DNA from 4 places in the Gottfriedia sp. NPDC057991 genome. Region 3 is predicted to be linked to each of the others. Evidence: predicted binding sites of a transcription regulator. Region 3 holds the regulator's gene; each other region holds the start of a gene.

Region 1 (5,935 bases), on a different contig from region 3:
GACCAACGTCGTTTATTTGAAAAGTTCCCTGGAGCGATTTTAGCAACCACAAACTGTGTGATGCCAATAAAGGGAAGTTATGCAGATCGCTTCTTCTCATATGAAGTGGCGGGATTAGAAGGAGTAACAAAGATTATAGAGGAAGATTTTTCGCCATTAATTCAACGTGCATTAGAACTACCAGAAGCAAATATAGAATCAGAAGAAGTAATGACTACTGGTTACCATCACGAAACAGTTTTGTCTATTGCGCCTGAAATTGTAGAAGCTGTAAAAAATGGTAAGATTCAACGCTTCTTTGTTGTAGCAGGTTGTGACGCCCCAGGAAAAGGTGGAGAATATTATCGTGAGCTTGTAACTTCTTTACCAAATGATACAGTAGTTTTAACAACATCTTGCGGTAAATTTCGCTTTAATGATGTAGACTACGGTACTGTAACTGGTACAAACATTCCTAGATTTATAGATTTAGGGCAATGCAATAATTCAATTTCAACAATAAAAATTGCGGCTGCATTAGCCGATGCATTTAATTGTAGTGTCAATGAATTGCCAGTCAGTATTATACTTTCTTGGTTTGAGCAAAAAGCCGTGGCCATTTTATTAGGATTATTTAGCCTTGGAATCCAAGATATTCGAATCGGACCAAAAGCACCTGACTTTATTAATGAAGGCGTATTAAATGTATTAGTTGATACATTTGGCTTAAAATTAATTACAAATGCACAAGATGATTTGAAAACAATTTTACAAGGAACAATATTACAAGGATAAAACCCTAAATGAACAAAAAACTTCTCTTAAATGAGAAGTTTTTTATTATGTTTGTTTCGGCAGAGCCGCAATACACAATTAATGGATTATCCCTTAATTTTCTTCCTCTTCCACATAATCTACATAACAATTAATTTTAATATAAATAAATTGAGTAATCCTTCTCTACTATATCTACGTCAAATTTTTACAAAATTAGCGGATTCTAATATAAATGGATGAATCAGAGACGAACAATAAAAAAACAACTATAAAATAATAGTTGTTTTTTTATCCACCAATATAAGACATTTCAATTTTGCGATATTTATGACTTTCTTCTGTACGGATCTCAGAGTATCTGTCATCTCTTTTTTCCCATATTGATTGAATTGTTGCTGAAATGTATTTATCTGTATCCCCAGTGCGCAACATTTTCCTTAAGTCATACCCTTCTGAAGCGAATAAACAGGTGTATAGCTTTCCATCTGTAGATAGGCGGGCTCTCGTACATGAACCGCAGAAAGTTTCTGTAACTGATGAGATAAATCCGACCTCAGTATTCGTTCCTTTATATCGATAGCGTTTTGCTACCTCGCCAATGAAATCCTGCCCTACTGGCTCCAACTTATATTGTTCATGGATCATATCGTATAATTGCTTCTTCGAGATAACGTCTTTAAAATTCCATCCATTTGTACATCCTACATCCATATATTCTATAAATCGTAATGTAATATTTTTCTCTTTAAAAAAACGCACCATTGGTAATACTTCAGTATCATTTAAACCTTTCTTTACTACCATATTTACTTTGACTTCTAGTCCTGCTTCCCTAGCTGCAAAAATTCCGTTTAAAACTGTGGCAACACTCGTATTCATATTATTTATCTTCATGAAAACTTTATCATCCAGTGAATCTAAGCTCACATTTACACGGCAAATTCCGGCTTCTTTAAGTGCTTTGGCGTTTTTTGCCAAAAATACACCATTTGTTGTTAACGTCACATATTTAATTCCTTCAATTTTTGAAAGACGCTTAACTAGAATTGGTAGATCTTTTCTTAAAAGAGGTTCCCCCCCTGTTAAACGAATTTTTTCCACACCTATTTTTGCAAATAAATTTGCTAATCGAACAATTTCCTCAAAGGAAAGGATTTCATCTTTACTCATAAAGGGATAGTCAACTCCAAATATCTCTTTAGGCATACAGTAGCTGCATCTAAAGTTACAACGGTCGGTTACGGATATTCTTAAATCACGTAATGGTCGATTGCGGGTATCGAGAATATTCGTCATTTTTTTCGCCCCCCTTCATCTTTTGTACGATTTTTAGTTTATATTAGCATACAAAATTATTTCACCGTATGATGTATGTCACAAACTTGTTGTTTAAACTAATCAGTATTTATGTTCCAGAATAATTTTTTGGAGGAGTTACTTATCCATTTGCCACATGCAAATTTAACCTACTAACGTCAATCTTTTCAAATTCTATCTCCTTAGAGTTCTATGCTATTCAATAGAATGGTATTATAATAATAAATGTAATACATAAAATACTTGTTTTCTTGATAAATACATAAAAACATGGTGTTCAACTTTAACGGAGCGGAGATACTTTAATGGAAAAAAATAATAATAGAAAAAGTGACCTTTCAATCGTTTCTGAAGATTTGGCTTCCTTATTACAGTCAATCGGATCAACTCGTCCAGTAAAAAAAGGCACCTTCTTATTTCAAGAAGGTGAAGATGCTAAAGAATTGTATCTAATTAAATCAGGAATGATCCAAATAAGTAAGCTGACTCTATATGGTGATGAATTAAATCTTCGCATTTGTAAAAAAGATGACTTAATTGGTGAATTGACTCTCTTTTCAGAGGATGCAAATTATATGCTTAGCGCTTACGCATTAGAAGCAGCAGAAGTGCAGGTCATTCCGAAAGATATTTTGGAGGAAAAACTAATTAACCATGCTCCATTGACATTTGAATTTATGAAATGGATTTCTACTCATCTCAGAAAAAATCAAACAAAGATTCGAGACTTAGTATTAAGTGGTAAAAAAGGCGCACTTTACTCTACACTCATCCGTATATCGAACTCTTACGGGGAATTAATAGAAAACGGAATTCTTCTTAATATTCATCTTACCAATCAAGAATTAGCTAAGTTTTGTGCCGCTACTAGAGAAAGTGTTAATCGGATGTTAAGTGATTTAAAGAAAAAAAATGTTATTAGTTATTCGCCTGATGGAAAAATTATCATCAAAGACTTACAATTTCTTAAAAATGAAATCGGCTGTGATAACTGCCCAAAAGATATATGTAACATAGATTAGTTCTCTATAAGACTATTTAAGTATTAAGCTGATTAAATTTGTCTTTACATAACATAATTAAATGCTTGATATTAAGTAACCTTAACTTAGGCACTAAATAGTTAAGGTTATTTATTTTTTATTTACTTGTATTTCTCTTTAAGATAGTTTGATCCGCAAAATCCCCCCTTTCCCATCTATCTTACTGATTTCACAACATCTGATTGCTATTATTTTAGCTATATGTGTGAAAAGAGTCACAGTTTGGTTCAAATCGTTTTTATATAATGATGAAAATATACGTTCTTGTAATATAGGGAGAGAAAAAAATGTATAAATCTGATTATTTACTTTATTTGAAAAGCCTCTGTTTGTTTCAAGATATCAATCATAAACTCTTAAGAAAAATAGTTGATGCTTCCCATCTATACTTTAGAGAAACAAATGAAAATATACCTATTCGCAGTGAACAGAATATGATTATCATTTTAACCGGAAAGGTAAATGTTCATATGAGAGAATCGAGTGGCCTTCAATATAAAATTGGTTACTTAAAATCAAGTGATGTTTGCTTACCTAGTATTTTTCTGCATACTCATGTTAACAATTCTATTATTCTTGAAGTTACCCAGTCTTCGACATATTTAGAAGTCCCATATTTATTTATAAAAAGCTTGTCTATTAAAGAGCCTGTTTTAAAACGTAATATTTTGCGCTCTTTACATAAAAACCTTCAAAGTACTTACGAAGAAATTTTCAATATGATGAGTTAACGAATAATTTAAAATATCTTCTTCATCCTTGCCTCATTTGTGTGATATACTTCACAACGTTTCTTTCGATTGATTGGTAATATTTAGTTAGTAAATTTTATTATTGATCCATTGAAAGGGGCATCATTATATGAAAAGTTCTAAAATCCAATTACCTCTTCAAACATCAAGTCTCATCGTAGGGTTCATGGTATGGGTAATCATTTCTTCACTCATGCCAAATATTCGCCAAGATATTGAATTAACAAATGGTCAAGTCTCTTTAGTCACTGCTATCCCTGTAATTTTAGGAAGCATCCTCCGTATTCCAATCGGGTATTACACAAATCGATTTGGAGCTAGACCTATTTTCACCATCTGTTTTCTTGCACTTTTATTTCCTGTATTTTTCATTAGTCATGCTGATTCACTTTTAGATTTAGTTATTGGAGGATTGTTTGTTGGTATAGGTGGTGCAATCTTTTCAATCGGAGTAACTTCACTACCAAAGTATTACTCTTCAAATAAACATGGTTTTGTGAATGGAATCTACGGATCTGGTAATATCGGTACAGCCATTACTGCATTTTCCGCACCTGTTTTAGCTAAATCATTTGGTTGGGAAACAACAGTCAGATTTTATTTAGTATTACTAATTGCGTTTGCCCTATTAAATTTTATCTTTGGTGATAAAAATGAGAAGAAAGTAAATGTTCCGATTGTAAAGCAGGTAAAAGAGGTTTATCGTAATTCTACTTTATGGTCACTTAATTTATTCTATTTCATTACTTTCGGGTCGTTTGTTGCATTTACAATCTATTTACCAAATTTCTTAGTTAATAATTTTAATTTAAGTCCTGTTGATGCTGGTATACGTACGGCTGGATTCATTGCTCTAGCAACATTTTTCCGACCAATCGGTGGTCTTCTTTCAGATAAATTCAATCCTTTCAATATTTTATTATTTGTCTTTGGTGGACTAACATTCTCAGGCGTTCTATTATCTTTTTCTCCTACTATTAAACTATACACAGTTGGGGTTTTATTAGTAGCAGTTTGTGCAGGGATCGGAAACGGTACAATCTTTAAATTAGTGCCACTTTATTTTACAAAACAAGCTGGAATTGTAAATGGCTTAGTTGCTGCTATGGGAGGTTTGGGAGGCTTCTTCCCACCATTAATTTTAACAACTGTGTTTAGCTTGACAGGACATTATGCGATTGGATTTATGGCATTATCTGAGTTTGCGCTTCTTAGTTTTGTTATTGTCGTATGGATGACTTTCCGTGAAAAATTAAAAACGGAATATAAAATATTAGAAAATACAGCCCAAGCAATGATGGTTACAAATGAACAAGGCATAATTCAAAAAGTAAATCCTTTCTTCACTAAAGTAACAGGCTACAAAAAAGAAGAAGTCTTTGGGAAAAAGCCAAGTATCCTTCAATCTGGACATCACAACAAAGCATTTTATTCACAACTTTGGAAACAGCTCAAAGATCAAGGTAATTGGCAAGGTGAAATTTGGAACAAGCGTAAAAATGGTGAAGTTTATTTAGAATGGCTGACGATCACTCAAGTGTGTAACGATAATGGGAAAGTGATTTATTATATTGGTCAATTTAGTGATCTATCTACAAGTAAGAGTAAAATAAACTAACTTAAAATGTAGTTTATCCTATATCTATAACTTGTCAAAAACATCACTGAAGCAGATAAAAGAAACCGTCTATTTAGTTTTCCAAAAATCCATCCCCATTTCAAATGTGAGTAGAATCACATTACTGTTAGTCAATATTTTATATTATTAAGTTAGTGAATTACTCTATTTGGAGGAAAAAAATATGTTTGAATGTCATAATATGATTGGAAATAATAATCAAGTAGAATTATGTGAAGCCTTACAGTTACTTAAGGATGAACATGCTGGATTAAATGTTTAGAAGTTGGATTTATTTGAAAGCTCAAATGCATTGATAAATGAAAGTTTGCTAGAAAATAAATTAAAAAAACTAGAAGAACTACGCTCCAAAGTCATGACATTTATAGCCAAACTAGATCTTCACTCACAAAAAGAAGAAAATCATTTATTTGAACTAATAGCTAAAC
Region 2 (5,935 bases), on a different contig from region 3:
TTTCATCTTCAATTTTTTCTCCTCGAACAAAAGATCCCCCTTCGATTCCATTCTGATCATCTAGTAAAACATACCACGAAAATCGAAACTCCTTCATAAAATTTCACCCTTTAAAATAAGAAACTATAAATAACTATTTTTCATTATATTCACTAACCACAAATTTATTTTAGTCAATCGTCTAAATAATAATAAAAAGCTATCAAAATAAACTGTCCTTTAAATGTTAGACGCCTACTAACATTTAAAGGACAGTTCAAAGTAATTAGTTTTATTAACAAGTTTGTAATTCTTTCTTTTGAGTTAATAGTTGATAAGCATGATTAACACTTTCATTTGAAGGTGGTTGAATATCTTTTAAGGGATATTTTAATCCTAATGCTTCCCATTTGTATACTCCTAATTGATGATACGGTAAAATTTCTACTTTTTCCACGTTACCTAAAGTGTTTATAAAACCACCTAGTTTTATTAGATCATCTTCTGAGTCGGTAATTCCAGGAACTAAGACATGCCTAATCCAAACCGGGATATTTTTCTTGCTCAAGTATTTAGCAAAACTTTTAATTTGCTCATTTGATTTTCCAGTAAGTTTTATATGTTTTTTTTCGTCAAAATGCTTTAAATCTAATAATACTAAATCAGTGTATTCTAATACTTCGTCTAATTTTAAAAGAAAATTTGGATCAGTACTGAAACATCCACCAGATGTATCAATTGTTGTATGAATTCCATTTTTTCTACAAGATTTAAACAGTTCTAATAGAAAGTCTAATTGTAATAATGGTTCTCCACCACTAACCGTAACGCCACCTCCAGATGATCTCATAAATGGAATATACGTCTTGATATCCTTCATTAATTGATCAACTGACATTTCTTTACCTGCGCCGATTTTCCACGTATCTGCGTTATGACAATATTGACATCTTAATAAACATCCTTGCGTAAAGATTACATATCTAAGACCTGGTCCATCGACAGTTCCACAAGTTTCAATTGAATGTATATTTCCTGAAATCATTGCCATTCTCCTCTTCACTATTTTTTTCTGATTTAGTAAAAATATTAAAGCCTAGTGAAGCATGTCCCCCACTAGGCTTTAAATACTGGGATTTTTACATAGAACCGTGGAAAGTTCTATTGATTACGTCAATTTGTTGTTCCCTAGTTAGTTTTATGAAGTTAACTGCATAACCCGAGACTCTAATCGTTAATTGCGGATATTCTTCAGGATGTTCCATCGCATCCATTAATGTTTCTCGGTTGAATACATTTACGTTTAAGTGATGACCACCTTTTTCTGTATATCCATCTAACATTGCTACTAAGTTTAATATTTGTGTACTCTCGTCTTTACCTAAAGCTTTCGGAACGATTGAGAAAGTATTTGAAATTCCATCTTGTGCATCTTCGTAAGGTAATTTCGCTACTGAACTTAATGATGCTAGAGCTCCATTTGTATCGCGACCATGTAATGGATTGGCACCAGGAGCAAATGGTTCACCTGCTTTTCTTCCGTCTGGTGTATTACCTGTCTTTTTACCATAAACAACATTAGACGTAATCGTTAGCACTGATGTTGTATGAATTGAATTACGATATGTTTTATGCTTTCTTACTTTTGCCATAAAGCTTTCAACAAGTTCTACTGCAATTTCATCTACAAGATCATTGTTGTTCCCGTATTTTGGATAGTCTCCTTCAATTTCAAAATCAACAACGATTCCATTCTCATCGCGAATTGTTTTAACATTTGCATGCTTAATTGCTGATAATGAATCAGCACATACTGACAATCCTGCAATACCTGTTGCCATTGTACGTTTTACGTTTGCATCATGTAACGCCATTTCAATTCGTTCATAGCTATATTTATCATGCATAAAGTGGATACAATTTAATGTATTAACATATAAGCCTGCTAACCAATCTAATAAAACGTCGAACTTCATTTTCACTTCTTCATAGTCAAGATACTCAGATGTAATCGGAGCATACATAGGTGCTACTTGAGCTTTTGACTTTTCGTCTTTACCACCGTTAATTGCGTATAATAGTGCTTTAGCAAGATTTGCACGTGCACCAAAGAATTGCATTTGTTTACCGATTGTCATAGCGGATACGCAACATGCAATACCATAATCATCACCATATTCCGGACGCATGATATCATCATTTTCATATTGAATTGAGCTAGTTTTAATCGACATTTTAGCGCAATATTGTTTAAATCCAACTGGTAGTTTTTCTGACCAAAGGACAGTTAAGTTTGGTTCTGGAGCTGGTCCTAAATTATCTAAAGTATTTAAAAAGCGGAATGAGTTTTTCGTTACAAGTGGACGACCATCTATTCCTATTCCACCGATTGATTCTGTTACCCAAGTAGGATCGCCAGAAAATAATTCATTATAATCAGGGGTACGAGCAAACATAACTAATCGTAGTTTCATTACAAAATGATCGACTAATTCTTGTGCTTCTTTTTCGGTTAAAGTATTCTCTTCAATATCGCGTTCAATATAAATATCTAAAAATGTTGAAACTCGACCTAAACTCATCGCCGCCCCATTTTGCTCTTTTATAGCTGCTAAATAACCAAAATATAACCACTGGAAAGCTTCTTTTGCATTTGTTGCCGGTCCAGAAATATCAAATCCATGTTTTGCAGCCATTTGTTTTAATTCATTTAATGCACGAATTTGTTCATTTAGTTCTTCACGATCTCGTATTACTTCTTCTGACATTACACTTGTCATTTTATTTAATGTATCAATTTTATCTTTAATTAGTCGATCTACACCATATAGTGTTACTCTTCTATAGTCACCTATAATTCTTCCTCGACCATATGCATCAGGTAGACCAGTAATAACGCCTGAACGCCTTGCTGCTTTCATCTCTGCTGTATAAGCATCAAATACGCCTTGATTATGCGTTTTTCGATATTCTGTAAATATTTTGCTTATTTCTTCATCAACTTTATATCCATAAGATTCACATGATGCTTCAGCCATTCGAATTCCACCAAATGGTTGTAATGATCTTTTAAAAGGTTTATCCGTTTGGAATCCAACAATTTGTTCTAATTCTTTTTCTAAGTAACCTGGTTCGTGTGAAGTGATCGTAGATACAATTTTCGTATCCATATCTAAAACTCCGCCCTTTTGGCGTTCTTCTTTAGATAGCTTAAGTACTATATCCCAAAGCTTGCTAGTTGCATCAGTTGGACCAACAAGAAAAGATTCATCTCCAACATAAGAATTAACATTTTTTTGAATAAAGTCTCTTACATCAATCGATTTTTCCCATCGTCCAGTTTCAAATTGTCTCCATTGTTCCATCGTATTACTCCTCCTCTTCTGTATATAATACAGAAAGCTAATTAGGTATATAACAGATTACGTATATAATTTATCATACGATGAACTGAAACTTTCACTTAAATTATGAACATATTGTGAAATATTGAACAAAGTAGTTTTGATGTTAATAATACTAACACCTAATTCTTTCCACTAAATTACAGTTGCTTCATATATATAGTAATTCGCTCTGAAAACTTTCCTGTTAAACAACAAACTGTTATACTCAAAAGATAGAAACTGTATTAGCAAATTCACTAAAAAATATGGACAAGACATTCACAATTCGGATATGTGATAATACTATGGTTAATACAAAAACGAAATTGAACAATGTTTATTTAAAGGAGTAATTTATGAATACACAACTAAATCTTTCAAGTTCGATTAATGAAAAATTAAATTTAATATATAATGAACAAATTCAAAAAGTTCTAAAAGAAGAGCAATTATTAATCGGAACAAAACAATATGTTTCTCAAGACAAAACCATTTTAGAAGATGCTATTACTGCCCTTCTACTTGGAAAAAATATATTATTAAAAGGTCCAACAGGAAGTGGTAAAACCGTTTTAGCTGAGACTCTATCAAAATTGTTTTATCAACCAATGCATAGCATAAACTGTTCAGTCGATTTAGATTTAGAAGGAATTGTTGGTTACAACACAATTACTTCTAACACGAACGGATCTGAAGTAATATTCATCGATGGACCTTTAATGAAAGCAATGAAGAAAGGTCATATTTTATATATCGATGAAATTAACATGGCTAAACCAGAAACATTACCATTACTACATGGTGCACTTGATTATCGAAAAATGATTACAAATCCATTTACTCAAGAAGTAGTAAAAGGTGACGAAAACTTTAGAGTAATCGCAGCAATTAATGAAGGATATGTAGGAACAAGCGAATTAAATGAAGCTTTAAAAAATCGCTTCATTATTATAGATGTTCCATACATTAACGGAGAATCATTACTTCAGTTATTAAAAGATGAATCTGAGCTTAAAGATGAAGAACTACTTAAGAAATTCACAAGTTTTTCAAGTGATTTAATTCCATTAGCAAGCGAAGGCAGAATTAGTGAAGATGCAGCAAGTATTCGTGGTGTTCTTGACGCATGTGATTTATCTGTTCATATACCAGTACTTCGAGCGATTGAACGAACAATTATCGCTAAATTAAGTGATGACATTGAGCGTGAAACTGTTAGAGAACTAGCTGAAAGTTATTTTCTTTCTTGAAATGAGTGATGATTAATATATGAAACAAATCATTTTTAACAATAAAAAAATCGACGCTTCCACTTTTCTTCAAATGGAAAATTTATCGATTTCTCTTTCGAAAGATCGTAATTCATTTTTAGAATTTGATTTTCAGGCGTATTACGACGATGAAGAAGAAAAATTTACTGTAAGTCATTTTTGGGATACACAAGAGCATAGTACACAGTTACAAGGTTTGAAATCAGATGTGTACTTAAAAGCTTTAGGTAATAAACATTACTCAGATTTTAGTGAATTCAAAGATACATTAAAGGAATTGCAAGAAACACATTTAAAAAGTTTTTTCACACAATTATTTGTCCTTCTAGAGGATATCCGACTTGAAGAGTTGATAATTCATCAAAGACCAGGTACAAGACAATTATTTTCTACGAGAAAAAATATATATAGACATTATTTTCAATCACAATTTAAAGCAAATGAAATGCGTAATTTCCAATTAGATCAATTGTTTTGTTTAATTTATCTTTCACTTACTTCTACTCAATTAACTTATCAAACGAATGAACAACTCGAGGATATTTTACCCATCCTCTTTCAAGCTTTTGAAGCTAAGAAAACAAGTGATATTGCTTCTATTGTATATAGAGTGCAGCAGAGATTACTCTCACTGTATAGGGAAGATATGATTCACACATACTTTGGCTATTTACCATTAAATAAAATTAATGAATTAACTTCATGTAATAGTAAGGTAAAAGAGCTTCAAAATGACGACCAGCAAGAGGGTCTTGATGAAAGAAATAGCGAAGATGAGAGATTATCAACCTGGCATAGAGAAAGTAAAAATAATGAAACAGATGATAATTTTTTACGATTTGAAGTTGAAAGTGGTACAAAAACTTCTATTAAAGCAAATTTTGCACGAGAAGAAGAGGCCGGCGATCAGGCAATTGCAAATGCATTTGGTTCCTCCAAACAAGGAGAGAATAAAAAGTCAAAACAAACTGATTCACATGAGGCTACGAATTCATCCTCTTCACAGCAAAATCCTTTTGGTAAGTACAATAGTAATGTTTCGATTAAATATAAAGAAGCAATTGGGCAAACAGTTACTGAAAAGAAACAGTATTCTACATTGTCTTCAATGGTATCTAAAGATGTTAAAGAGCTAAGAAAAACGATTGAAAAATCTTTAGAAAACAAACAAAATGCACCTACTGATAAATACTATGGTAGGTTAAATAAAAAATGGGTTCGACTTTTCACAGAAGAAACTCCTAAAATGTTTTATAAAAAACAAACTGAATCGAAAGAATTAGATGCTGTATTCTACTT
Region 3 (5,935 bases):
TACGCCGATACGTCTTTGGATTGCTTCAGTTTCACCAGCACCTTCAACGATTGTAGTGTTTTCTTTTGTTACTACAACTTTTGAAGCACGACCTAATTGAGTGATGTTAGTTGTTTTAAGATCTAATCCTAATTCTTCTGTAATCACTTCACCGCCAGTTAAGATTGCGATATCTTCTAACATTGCTTTACGACGGTCACCGAAGCCAGGAGCTTTAACAGTAACTGCATTGAAAGTACCACGTAATTTATTTACGATGATTGTTGCTTGTGCTTCACCTTCAACATCCTCAGCAATGATTAATAGTGGTTTACCTTGTTGAACAACTTGCTCAAGTACTGGTAAGATTTCTTGAATGTTTGTTACTTTTTTATCTGTGATTAAAATATATGGGTTTTCTAATTCAGCAACCATTTTCTCTGAATTTGTAACCATGTATGGAGAAGAGTATCCACGGTCAAATTGCATACCTTCTACTACTTCTAACTCAGTTGTGAAACCTTTTGATTCTTCAAGAGTGATAACTCCATCGTTACCAACGCGCTCCATTGCTTCAGCAATTAATTGTCCAACTTCTGGATCCGCTGAAGAAATTGCAGCAACTTGTGCGATTGACTCTTTACCTTCAATTGGTTTTGAGATTGTTTTTAATTCTTCGATTGCTACAGCAACTGCTTTTTCGATACCTTTACGGATACCCATTGGGTTTGCACCAGCAGTTACGTTTTTAAGACCTTCACGAATCATAGCTTGCGCTAAAACTGTCGCAGTTGTTGTACCGTCCCCAGCAACATCATTCGTTTTGCTAGCAACTTCTGCAACTAATTTTGCACCCATATTTTCAAATGCATCTTCTAATTCGATTTCTTTAGCGATTGTAACACCATCATTTGTGATTAATGGAGAACCGAATTTTTTCTCAAGAACTACGTTACGTCCTTTTGGTCCTAAAGTTACTTTTACAGCATCAGCTAAAGCGTCTACACCACGTAACATTGCTCGACGTGCTTCTTCACCAAATCTAATGTCCTTTGCCATGAAAATGACCTCCTTATAATATAAAAACTATATTTTTTAATTTAAGTATCTTTATTTTATTAACCTATGATTGCAAGTATATCGTTTTCGCGAAGTACTAAGTATTCAGTACCACCGTACTTAACTTCTGTTCCTGAATATTTAGAGAAGATAATGCGGTCACCTACAGATACTTCTAAAGCAACGCGCTCACCATTTTCAAGTACTCGGCCAGTACCTACTGCAACAACTTTGCCTTCTTGTGGCTTTTCTTGTGCACTACCTGGTAACACGATACCACTAGCAGTTTTTTCTTCAGACTCAACAAGCTCAATTACAACACGATCACCTAATGGCTTTAACATGCGTAATACCTCCTCAATAATCAAATCATTATTTTTTAGCACTCATGTATATTGAGTGCTAACACAATTATTAGTTTAAATAATATCAAAAAATTTTGCAAGCCCGAAGCAGGCACTTTTCTTGTCGAAATTTAATAAGTTTTTTTCTTTACAATCAAAAGTAAAATAAAAAGTGAAAATTTCTTTTAAGAAACAAGAGAAACGAGTAAAATAATGTACGTGTTGTTATAAACCTTTGGGTTATGAAAAATATCAACACAAAGGAGCTATCGTATTGAAAACTAGAGATTTATGGATTTTATTAACGTATGTCGTTCTTCAGTATTCAGCGGTTTTTGGGGTGCCCTATTTATTAAAAAGTAACTTATACGTTGGAGTGGATCAGAAAACAGCTTCTCTTGAAGCGGTGGCATTATGGGGTTGTATTAGTTTCGTAACCGGATTAATTATTATACTTATCTTATTACATAAGCCCATTTATGAAGGAATAAAGAATCTAAAAACTAATTATCGTACAATAATAAATTGGGTTATTTTAGGTTACTTCATAACCATGCTAACTCAAATTGTTTGTAATTTAATTTTAATTTATGTATTTAATTTACATAAGGGCTCAGAAAATACTCAGAATATCATAAACATTGCTAAGCTTAACCCGGCTTTTATTATCATCCCAAGTCTAGTTGCACCAATTTTAGAAGAGATTATTTTTCGTCGAATCATTTTTAAAAGGCTTTATAATCGTTTACCATTTATTATTTCTGCTGGGATTAGTTCAGCGATTTTTTCGCTTATGCACGGAGACTTGCCCTTCTTTTTATCTTACTTTCTAATCGGTTTTGTATTTTGTTACCTATATAAACGAACAAACTCAATTATGGTTCCAATCTTAACACATATGTTAATGAACTCTTTTGTAGTTTTTCAGCAGATCAATTTACATTAAAAACCCCCAATCTTTTGGGGGTTTTTATTTTAATATAAATTTATTGTTGTAAAAAATATGCCAATGTTTGTAGTTCAACTGCTAGGTCTATATGATGAATGCGAATATGTTCTGGTACGCTAATTCGAGCAGGTGTGAAATTTAAGATTCCTCTAATATTTTTTCCATTTAATCGATCAGCTATTGATTGTGCCACAGGTGCAGGAACAGTTAATATAACGATTTGAATATCTTCATTCATAACATCCTCTAGATTATCTAGATTATAAACGGGTACTCCACCTATTTCAGTACCAATTTTATTTGGATCAATATCAAAGGCCATCTCAATTTTTGTATTATTATTTTTTATAAAATTATAGTGTAAGAATGCAGTTCCTAAATTACCAACACCAATTAATGCAACTTTCATAACTTCATGTTGGTTAAGCGCTTTCGAGAAAAAAGTTAATAAATAATTTACGTTATAGCCATAACCCTTTTTACCAAGTGCTCCAAAATAAGAAAAATCTCTTCTGATTGTAGCGGAATCTACCTTTACTGCTTCACTTAACTCTGCTGAAGAAACTCTTTGTTTACCTGATAAAGACAAATTCTTTATAAAACGGTAATATAAAGGTAGACGTTTAGCAGTAGCTTGTGGAATTTTAATTTGTTCCGAATCCATTTTTTAATCCCCCACTTACTGTAATTCTTTTTACTATGGTGTGTAATTTGACTTTATTTTAGTAATAAAGTACTTGTTCTAATGTAAAATATACACTATATTTAAGAATTTTGACAGTCTACAGTTACATAGATAAAAAATTTTGCAATGAGGTGCTATCCATGATTCTTTTACAAGTAAATAATGTCTCAAAGTATTTTGGTAGTGACATTATACTTTCAAATATAAAATTAGAAGTTCAAACGAGTGATCGAGTTGCCATTGTTGGACGTAATGGTGCTGGAAAATCTACATTACTGAAAATCATAGCAGGTGAAATATCCTATGATGGCGGTGAAATAAATAAACCTAAAGATGTTACTGTAGGCTACCTAGCCCAAAACTCTGGTTTACAAAGCGATCAAACGATATGGCAAGAATATTATACTGTTTTCAATCATTTAGTAGAGATGCAAGACAATATGAGAAAATTAGAAGTTAAAATGACTAGGGAGGATGTCTATTCTAACCAAGCGGTTTATGACAAGGTTATGAATGAATATGATCATCTTCAATATACATTCAAAGAAAACGGTGGTTACCAGTTTGAAGCAGATATTCGTTCAATTATTAGTGGTCTAGGTTTTAGTAATGAAGACTACGAAACAAAAATTTCTTCGTTAAGCGGTGGACAAAAGACAAGACTGGCATTAGGTAAGCTATTATTGACGAAGCCTGATTTGTTAATTCTGGATGAGCCTACTAACCATTTGGATATCGACACTCTTAGTTGGTTAGAGCGTTACTTACAGTCATATCCTGGTGCAGTATTAATCGTTTCCCACGATCGATATTTCCTTGATCAAGTTGTTAATATTGTTTATGAAATATCTAATCATAAGCATCAACGATTTGTTGGTAATTATAGTAAGTACCTTGATCTAAAGGCAGCTCAATATGACCAAGAGCTAAAGCAGTTCGAAAAACAACAAGAGGAAATCTCTAAACTTGAAGATTTTGTGCAGCGTAATATTGCACGTGCTTCAACTACAAAAAGAGCGCAAAGTCGAAGGAAACAATTAGATCGAATGGTACGATTAGACCGGCCACTTGGAGACGAGTCTTCAGCTAATTTTTCATTTACAATTGAAAAACAAAGCGGTAATGATGTGTTGTCTGTACAAGATTTATTTATTGGCTATGATCGTATCCCAACAATTGATCAGCCAATGAAATTCGTATTGAATCGAGGCGATAGTGTCGCATTAGTCGGTCCAAATGGTGTTGGTAAATCGACATTACTTAAAACGATTATTGGAGATTTAGAAAAATTACAGGGAACGATTGATTTCGGTGCAAATGTTTCGGTAGGCTACTACGATCAAGAGCAAGCAAAACTAACTTCTAATAAGAGAGTATTAGAAGAACTTTGGGATGATTATCCATTAAAGGCCGAACAAGAAATTCGAACAATATTAGGGAACTTTTTATTTTCTGGAGATGATGTGACAAAAATTGTTACTTCTTTAAGTGGTGGAGAAAAGGCAAGATTAGCTTTGGCTAAACTTATGATGAAAAAAGCTAATTTCCTAATTCTTGATGAGCCTACTAACCACTTAGATTTAGATAGTAAAGAAGTGTTAGAAAATGCTTTATTAGATTACCCTGGAACAATTTTATTTGTTTCTCATGATCGTTACTTTATGAACAGATTATCCACAAAAACTTTTGAACTAGCAAAAGCAGGATTATCAATTTATTTGGGTGATTATGACTATTACCAATTTAAGAAAAACGAAGCATTTGAAAAAGAACAAGCAGAAAAAGAAGCTACATTAACTCAAGTTAAACAATCCTCTCAGCCAGTTTCTGATTATCAACAAGACAAAGAATTAAAGAAAAAGCTCCGCCAAACTCAGCGCCGTATAGAGGAAATTGAAAGTAATATATCTCAATCTGAGCTTGATATAGAGACGATCGAACTAGAATTATGTAAGCCAGAAGTTTACGGTGATTTTCAATTAGTACAGGAATTAACAAATAAGAAAAATGATTTAGAAGCTAAGTTAATAGACCTAATGGAAGAATGGGAGAACTTACAAGAATAATTGACTAAACGGATATGCTTTTTGCTATCCGTTTTTTCTTATCTACATATTTATCCACATATTTTCAATTATAATTTAGCTTTTACACAGGTTTATACACATTATCCACAGAAATACAGCAATGTTATTCACATTTTTGTGCACATAGTTTAATAAGTTTTTAACAAATAAAAAGTACTTATCCACATTTCATAAAAAAATTGTGAATAAGTACCTCTTACATATTCTCTAAATCCAAGCCTGGATTCCCGTTTAATGCCAAATTACCTAGTTTCCTTTGTTTTAAACGGATAAATGCAGCAGCGCCAATCATAGCAGCATTATCAGTACAAAGTGATAGTGGTGGTATAACTAATTCTATATTACTCAAAGCATTCATCTCTTTTTGTAATGTAGCTCTCAACCCTTTATTAGCTGCTACTCCGCCGGCTAATAAAACTTGTTTAACTTCATATTCTTTTGAAGCTTGTATTGTTTTTGAAACAATTACTTCAATTACACTCTCTTGGAAGCTTGCTGCGACATCAGCTGGTGATACTTCCTCGCCTCTTTGCTCAGCATTATGCATATAGTTAATAACTGCTGACTTTAATCCACTAAAACTAAAATCATAGCTACCCTCTTCTAACCATGCTCTAGGAAAAGGAATAGTTGCAGTTCCTTCTTGCGCTAGACGATCAATGTGAGGACCACCTGGATAAGGTAATTTAAGTGTTCTAGCGACCTTATCATAAGCTTCTCCTGCTGCATCATCCCTTGTTTCACCTATAACCTCAAAAATGCCATCTTCCTTCATGTAGACAAGCTCCGTATGTCCACCAGAAACTACTAAGGCTAATAGCGGATATTGCAG
Region 4 (5,935 bases), on a different contig from region 3:
ATATCCATCCCACCATTTGTCGTTGTAAAGAAATTTGTACCGAAAAGTCTGTCCATCGTACCCATCAAAAGTGCCACTGTTAAAACTGGAAATGCAAATACTACAATTACATTTGCCGTAAGAGCAGACCAAGTGAAAATTGGCATTTTAAAAAGTGTAATACCCGGTGCCCTCATTTTTAAAATCGTTGTGACAAAATTAATTCCAGAAAGCAAAGTACCAAGTCCAGCAATTTGGAGTGCAATCATATAATAGTTTGAGCCAACTGAATTACTCAGTTCGTTACCAGCAAGTGGGAAATATGAGGTCCATCCAGCATCTGGAGATCCTCCAATTACAAATGAGATATTTAATAACATCGCTCCCATAAAAAACAACCAAAAGCTAAGTGCATTTAAACGTGGGAATGCTACATCACGTGCACCAATTTGAAGAGGTACAACAAAGTTCATGAGAGCATAGATAAATGGCATAGCCATAAAAATAATCATGACAAGCCCATGAGTCGTAAATATTTCGTTATAATGCTGTGCATCTAACAACGTATTTTCAGGAACGGCCGTCTGAGCCCGCATCAAAATGGCATCTACACCACCACGGAAAAGCATTAGCAATGCAGATAATAGATACATAATTCCAATTCGTTTATGATCAACGGTTGTTAACCATTCTCTCCATAAATAACCCCATTTTTTGAAATAGGTTAAACCAGCTACAATAGCAATTACAGTTATTCCAATAGCGATCATCGATGCATAAATAGCAGGGTTTGGATGTGGAATCGCAAATCGCTCAAAAAATTCCATAATACATTAACTCCTTTAACTACATTTATATTTGAAAATTACCGAAAGATTAATGACTAGAGTGTTTTGAATGCTGTTCCATTTCAGAGTCCATTTCATTTTCACTAGAGTGATGACTATGACCTTCTTCATTTGGAGGTAAGTACTCCAAGTGAGTTCCAGTAAACGTTAATTCTCCAAGATGCCCTGGTTTTAACAACTGTGTGAACTTTTCTTTTGTTAGAAGTGGAGCGGTTTTCTTAACATCTTTAACCCAATTATTAAATTTGTTTACAGGGACCGCTTCAACATTAAAAGTATTTTCAGCAAATCCTTTCCCACTGAAATTTGCATTACGTCCCATATATTCACCTGGAACATCAGCTGCTAAGTATAATGTAGTGACCATGTCTGACATAGCGTATTTTTGCCCCCCCAATTGTGGAATCCAAAAACTTGTGATTGGACCGTCTGAATATAATTTAAATTCTAGTGGTCTATTTGTTGGAATATATAAGTAATTTACCGTCTCAATATTTTCTTCTGGATAACTGAAATGCCATTTCCAATTAGATGAAGTTGCGTAAATTATTAATGGTTTCTTATTTGCATATCCAGTCGGGGCAGACTCGACCTTATTGTTGCTTTGTACCGAAACGATTGAAAGAAAAATGATGATCAATACTGGAATCCCAACACAAATCATTTCAACCATTACACTACCTTTAATTTTAAGAGGTTCATAATCGTTACTTTGCTTAGATGAACGATATTTAAATAGCATATAACCTAAAATAAGGAAGACGACCAAGACAATTAAAGACATAATCCAAATGGATAACATAATATCTTTCGCTTGAGTCTGAGCTTGAGGTCCTTTAGGATCCAACACCTTTACTCGTTCGCAACCAGATAACAAAATGAGAATAGAAATAAAAAAAGTTTGTAAGGTCCATTTATTCTTCATGAACAAACTCCTTTTCGATTATTTTCATTTCATAACGTAATTATCGAGTTGATTTGATTCACAATTGGTTAAAATATAGAACCAAAAATATTGAAAGTCAACGTAATCGGAATTTCTGTCAATAAATGTTCACATTAAAAAAAAAGTGATTTTACAAGTATTTGAAGTGATATTTGATTTCAAAATCAAGTATCAATAGTTGATAATTCTGGTTTTCTTCAGATTGTCTACTTAACAATTTTTGATGGAAATATTGTTTTTTTGTAAAGTGGATGGTAAAACTATTGGATAATTGGATGAGTAGGAATCAAGGAAATTAAACTATAATAGATGAATTATTTTATTAATACTAAGTCGTTAAAAATAGGTTTCATAGTAGGTTGAAAATAAGAATTAAATATACATTTATGTGAGAAAGAATAATGAATTGCGAGGAATATTGTCAATGGAATGGAAACCCAATCGTGAAGCGAAAAAAGCTATCTATAAACAACTTGCGGAGTACATCGAAGAAGGAATAGTTAACGGTACTTTTCCACTAGATAAACCTCTTCCTTCAGAAAGGCATTTAGCAAAAGAATTTAACATTAATCGAAGCACAGTAGTTGCAGCTTATGATGAATTGGAATCAAATGGACTTATTGAAAGAAATAGAGGAAGCGGAACAACTATAAGTAAAGATATTTGGGGGATTACTAAGAAGCGAATACCCAGTTGGAACAGATATGTTGAAGCTGGCTCTTTTCTACCAAATTTGCCTGTAACTCAAAGAATTCGTCAAAAGACAGCAGACGATAAGTTAATTAATTTAGCTAGTGGTGAGTTGTCAGAAGATTTATTTCCCATGAAATCATTAAGAGAAATTACCTCCACTCGATCATTCATTGGGAGTCTTGGATATGATCATCCACAGGGTTACAAATTATTAAGAGAGACAATAGTAAAGCATGTTAAACAGTATCGAAAAATTGAAACGAATTCTTCATCAATTTTAATTACATCAGGTGCTCAACAAGCATTATATTTAGTTGTTCAATGTTTGCTAAACCCTGGAGATTCAGTAGCTATTGAAAATCCTTCATATGCATTCAATCTACCGATTTTTAAATCAGCTGGGGTTAAAACTTATTTACTACCGGTAGATCATAATGGGGTAAACCCAAAAGATATAATCGAATTACATAAAAAACACAGAATCAGAATGCTGTTCTTAAATCCAACCTATCAAAATCCGACCGGAACTAATCTAAGCCATGACCGGCGTAAGTCCATATTAGATATATCTTCAGAACTTGGTATTCCTGTGATTGAAGACGATCCATATAGTTTAACGTCTTTTAATGGAGAAACTGTCTCTACATTAAAATCAATGGATGAAAATGGAAATGTATTATATATAAGCTCCTTGTCAAAGATTGTAGCTTCTGGATTAAGGATTGGGTGGATAATTGGTCCAAAAGCTGTAATTGAAAGATTATCGGATGCTAAACAACAAATAGATTTTGGTCATTCTGGATTTACACAATGGATTGCAAATGACTTTTTAGAAGCTGAAAATTTTCATTTACATATTAAAAATTTAGTGAAGCAGCTAGAAAAAAGAAGAAATCAAATTGTCAAAAGCCTCCTGTTTTATTTAAAGGATCAGGTAGAATTTACTGAGCCTCAGGGTGGTATCCATATTTGGTGTAAATTAAAAAAGGAAGTTAATGAAGTACAATTACTAGAAGAATCAATCAAAAAAGGGGTAATCTTTGCACCGGGTTCAACAATGGGATCCGAAAAAGGGTTTGTCCGTTTTACATTTGCAAGAGAGGATGAAAAGTCAATTGATGAAGGGATAAAAAGATTTTCTAAAGCACTCAAATCTATTTGAACTAGGAATCATGTAATTATCATGGTTCTTTTTTTTATTCATTATTTTGTAAGTGGATGGGCTAAAAAGTGCTACATTGGACGGTTTAAATTTTTACAGATTTTTTATAATGAAACTGTGGAAACAATCCACGAATTCATAACGTTACATGATAGTTTATAGAGTGAATTGATTCACAATTATCTTTCACTTTTCCAATTGCTATTAAACTATGTAAATATATATTTTTAGAAATATAGCAGATTCAGTGGAATCAACACAGAGTTCAAAACACAAAATTGATAAGGGGAGTAAACCATGGAATATACAAATATTATTGATCACACATTATTATCGCCAGATACTGATGAAGTAGGCATTATAAAGTTATGTTATGAAGCGATGGAATTCGGATTTGCTTCAGTAGTTGTAAATCCTACTTGGGTAAAATTAGCCTCAAAACTCGTAAGTCAATCTGATGTTAACGTATGTACTGTAATCGGATTTCCATTAGGTGCTAATACAATAGAAACCAAAGTATTTGAAACTAAAAATGCGATTGAAAATGGGGCTACAGAAATAGATATGGTCATAAATATAGGTGCTTTGAAAAGTGAAAATTATGATCTAGTGGAAAAAGATATTAACGCTGTAGTAGAAGCTGTGAATGGAAAAGCTTTAGTTAAAGTTATTATAGAGGCGTGTCTTTTAATAGATGAAGAAATACAAGTAGCATGTGAATTATCAGTAAAAGCAGGGGCTGACTTTGTAAAGACATCGACTGGCTTCTCTTTACATGGAGCAACACTTAAAGATGTAGCCCTAATGAGAGAAACGGTTGGAAAATCTGTTGGCGTTAAAGCGTCTGGCGGTGTTCGTAGTATTGAGGATATAAAAGCAATGGTTGAAGCAGGGGCAACAAGAATAGGTAGTAGTTCAGCTATTCAAATTTTTTCTGAAAATACAAATCTTAATTCAATTAAATATTAATGTATACTTTTCAAAAAAATCTAATGTAACTATCAATTTCTCATGTATTGCGGATTACAAACTGTTGTAATATCTAATTCCTTTTGTTTTTGAAGCTATAATTCAGTGATTTTGTTGAAAAGGTATAAATAAGTGTAATAAACTGAAATGTACTTAAGGAGGGAAATTAATCCCTCTTTTTTTGTGAATTAGGTACAAACGATAGAAAGAATAAAGATTAAGTACAGAAAAATTTAAAATTCCAATGATTGTGATAATAGTAAGATAAAATTCTTTCCCGTTCTTTCTAGCAAATAAACAAGAGGAAAAAAACTATGACACAGACATCCGCATAAAAACAATCCAAAGTCGTTATGGAGAACGCTCAACGGCAAATTGAAGTTTAGAAAATACCAATTTAATAAAATTCTACACCAAAGCAAAAAGGCACAGATTTTATTCTGAGCCTTTTTGCTGATTGCTGATTTAGGCTTTACTCCTATTCACTGAACTTGTTAGAATTACATTTTTACACTTTATAAAAAACATTAAATCGCAAATGTTTCTTTTGATTTAAGAAGATAAAGTTCTATAAATTCAGCTAATCCATCATTTTCATGATGACCAGTTACAAAGTCAGATGCTGCTTTAACTTTTTCGCTAGCGTTCCCCATAGCCACACCTGTACCAACTTGACGAAGCATTTCAATATCATTTGGTCCGTCTCCTATAGCTACAACTTCATTTGGATTAATTCGATATGCATGAAGTAATTTTTTGATAGCAGACCATTTTGAAACATTTGGAGCAACCATTTCAAAACCGTCATTCCAATCTATGACTTCAGCTTCCTTTTTAAACAAAGTAGATAATTCATTATTTTGTGTATCAGTTCGAACACTATATTTAAGAACATCGTTATAATTAGCTTGTCTTAAGTCACCAATGTATCGTGGTGGAATTTGCCCAACTTTTGTCCAATAATCAATTTCTTCATTCGTTTCCTTACAGTAAAGTCCATTAGCTGTATGGATAATAACATTACAAGGGGTTTCTGCAGTCAGATGATGGAGTAGTTCTTCATTCACATTGACTGTTTCCATTTGTATCATTCTTCCTGTTTCTCCATCATGAATGGCGGCACCGTTCAAACAGATCATCGGAGTTTGTAATCCAATTTCTTTATGATAGGGAGCGGTTACTTCATAATGTCGACCAGTTGCTAGAAAAACCATGACTCCCTGATCAATGAGCTTATTAATGGCTTCCATATTTCGGCGAGAAATGTAGTTAGAGACTGTTAAGAGTGTACCATCCATATCAATAAATAATGCACGTATATTCATTTATTCTGCCCCC

What was found. The regulator Rex, encoded in region 3, represses fermentation and respiration genes when NADH is low (regulators of the CRP and FNR family bind a similar motif). The targets are predictions, from matches to a motif close to TTGTGAAATATTTCACAA.
Region 1: the regulator Rex is predicted to act here: its motif matches at 3,887-3,904, upstream of ACFVR2_RS04315 (nitrate/nitrite transporter).
Region 2: the regulator Rex is predicted to act here: its motif matches at 3,459-3,476, upstream of pflB (formate C-acetyltransferase).
Region 4: the regulator Rex is predicted to act here: its motif matches at 1,799-1,816, upstream of qoxA (cytochrome aa3 quinol oxidase subunit II).

What each region holds. Positions count from the first base shown of each region.
Region 1 is NZ_JBHVQN010000001.1:855,674-861,608, reverse strand. Features, by position in the region: gene hcp (hydroxylamine reductase) at 1-774, shown strand, start outside; gene moaA (GTP 3',8-cyclase MoaA) at 1,045-2,052, opposite strand; gene ACFVR2_RS04325 (Crp/Fnr family transcriptional regulator) at 2,379-3,095, shown strand; gene ACFVR2_RS04320 (cyclic nucleotide-binding domain-containing protein) at 3,404-3,847, shown strand; gene ACFVR2_RS04315 (nitrate/nitrite transporter) at 3,978-5,486, shown strand.
Region 2 is NZ_JBHVQN010000004.1:25,587-31,521, forward strand. Features, by position in the region: gene ACFVR2_RS14640 (hypothetical protein) at 1-97, opposite strand, end outside; gene pflA (pyruvate formate-lyase-activating protein) at 275-1,024, opposite strand; gene pflB (formate C-acetyltransferase) at 1,119-3,344, opposite strand; gene ACFVR2_RS14655 (ATP-binding protein) at 3,722-4,615, shown strand; gene ACFVR2_RS14660 (vWA domain-containing protein) at 4,635-5,935, shown strand, end outside.
Region 3 is NZ_JBHVQN010000015.1:9,288-15,222, forward strand. Features, by position in the region: gene groL (chaperonin GroEL) at 1-1,038, opposite strand, end outside; gene groES (co-chaperone GroES) at 1,098-1,382, opposite strand; gene ACFVR2_RS24935 (CPBP family intramembrane glutamic endopeptidase) at 1,657-2,328, shown strand; gene ACFVR2_RS24940 (redox-sensing transcriptional repressor Rex) at 2,369-2,995, opposite strand; gene ACFVR2_RS24945 (ABC-F family ATP-binding cassette domain-containing protein) at 3,157-5,082, shown strand; gene tsaD (tRNA (adenosine(37)-N6)-threonylcarbamoyltransferase complex transferase subunit TsaD) at 5,300-5,935, opposite strand, start outside.
Region 4 is NZ_JBHVQN010000001.1:1,432,582-1,438,516, forward strand. Features, by position in the region: gene qoxB (cytochrome aa3 quinol oxidase subunit I) at 1-806, opposite strand, end outside; gene qoxA (cytochrome aa3 quinol oxidase subunit II) at 856-1,752, opposite strand; gene pdxR (MocR-like pyridoxine biosynthesis transcription factor PdxR) at 2,198-3,628, shown strand; gene deoC (deoxyribose-phosphate aldolase) at 3,926-4,597, shown strand; gene ACFVR2_RS07205 (HAD family hydrolase) at 5,125-5,922, opposite strand.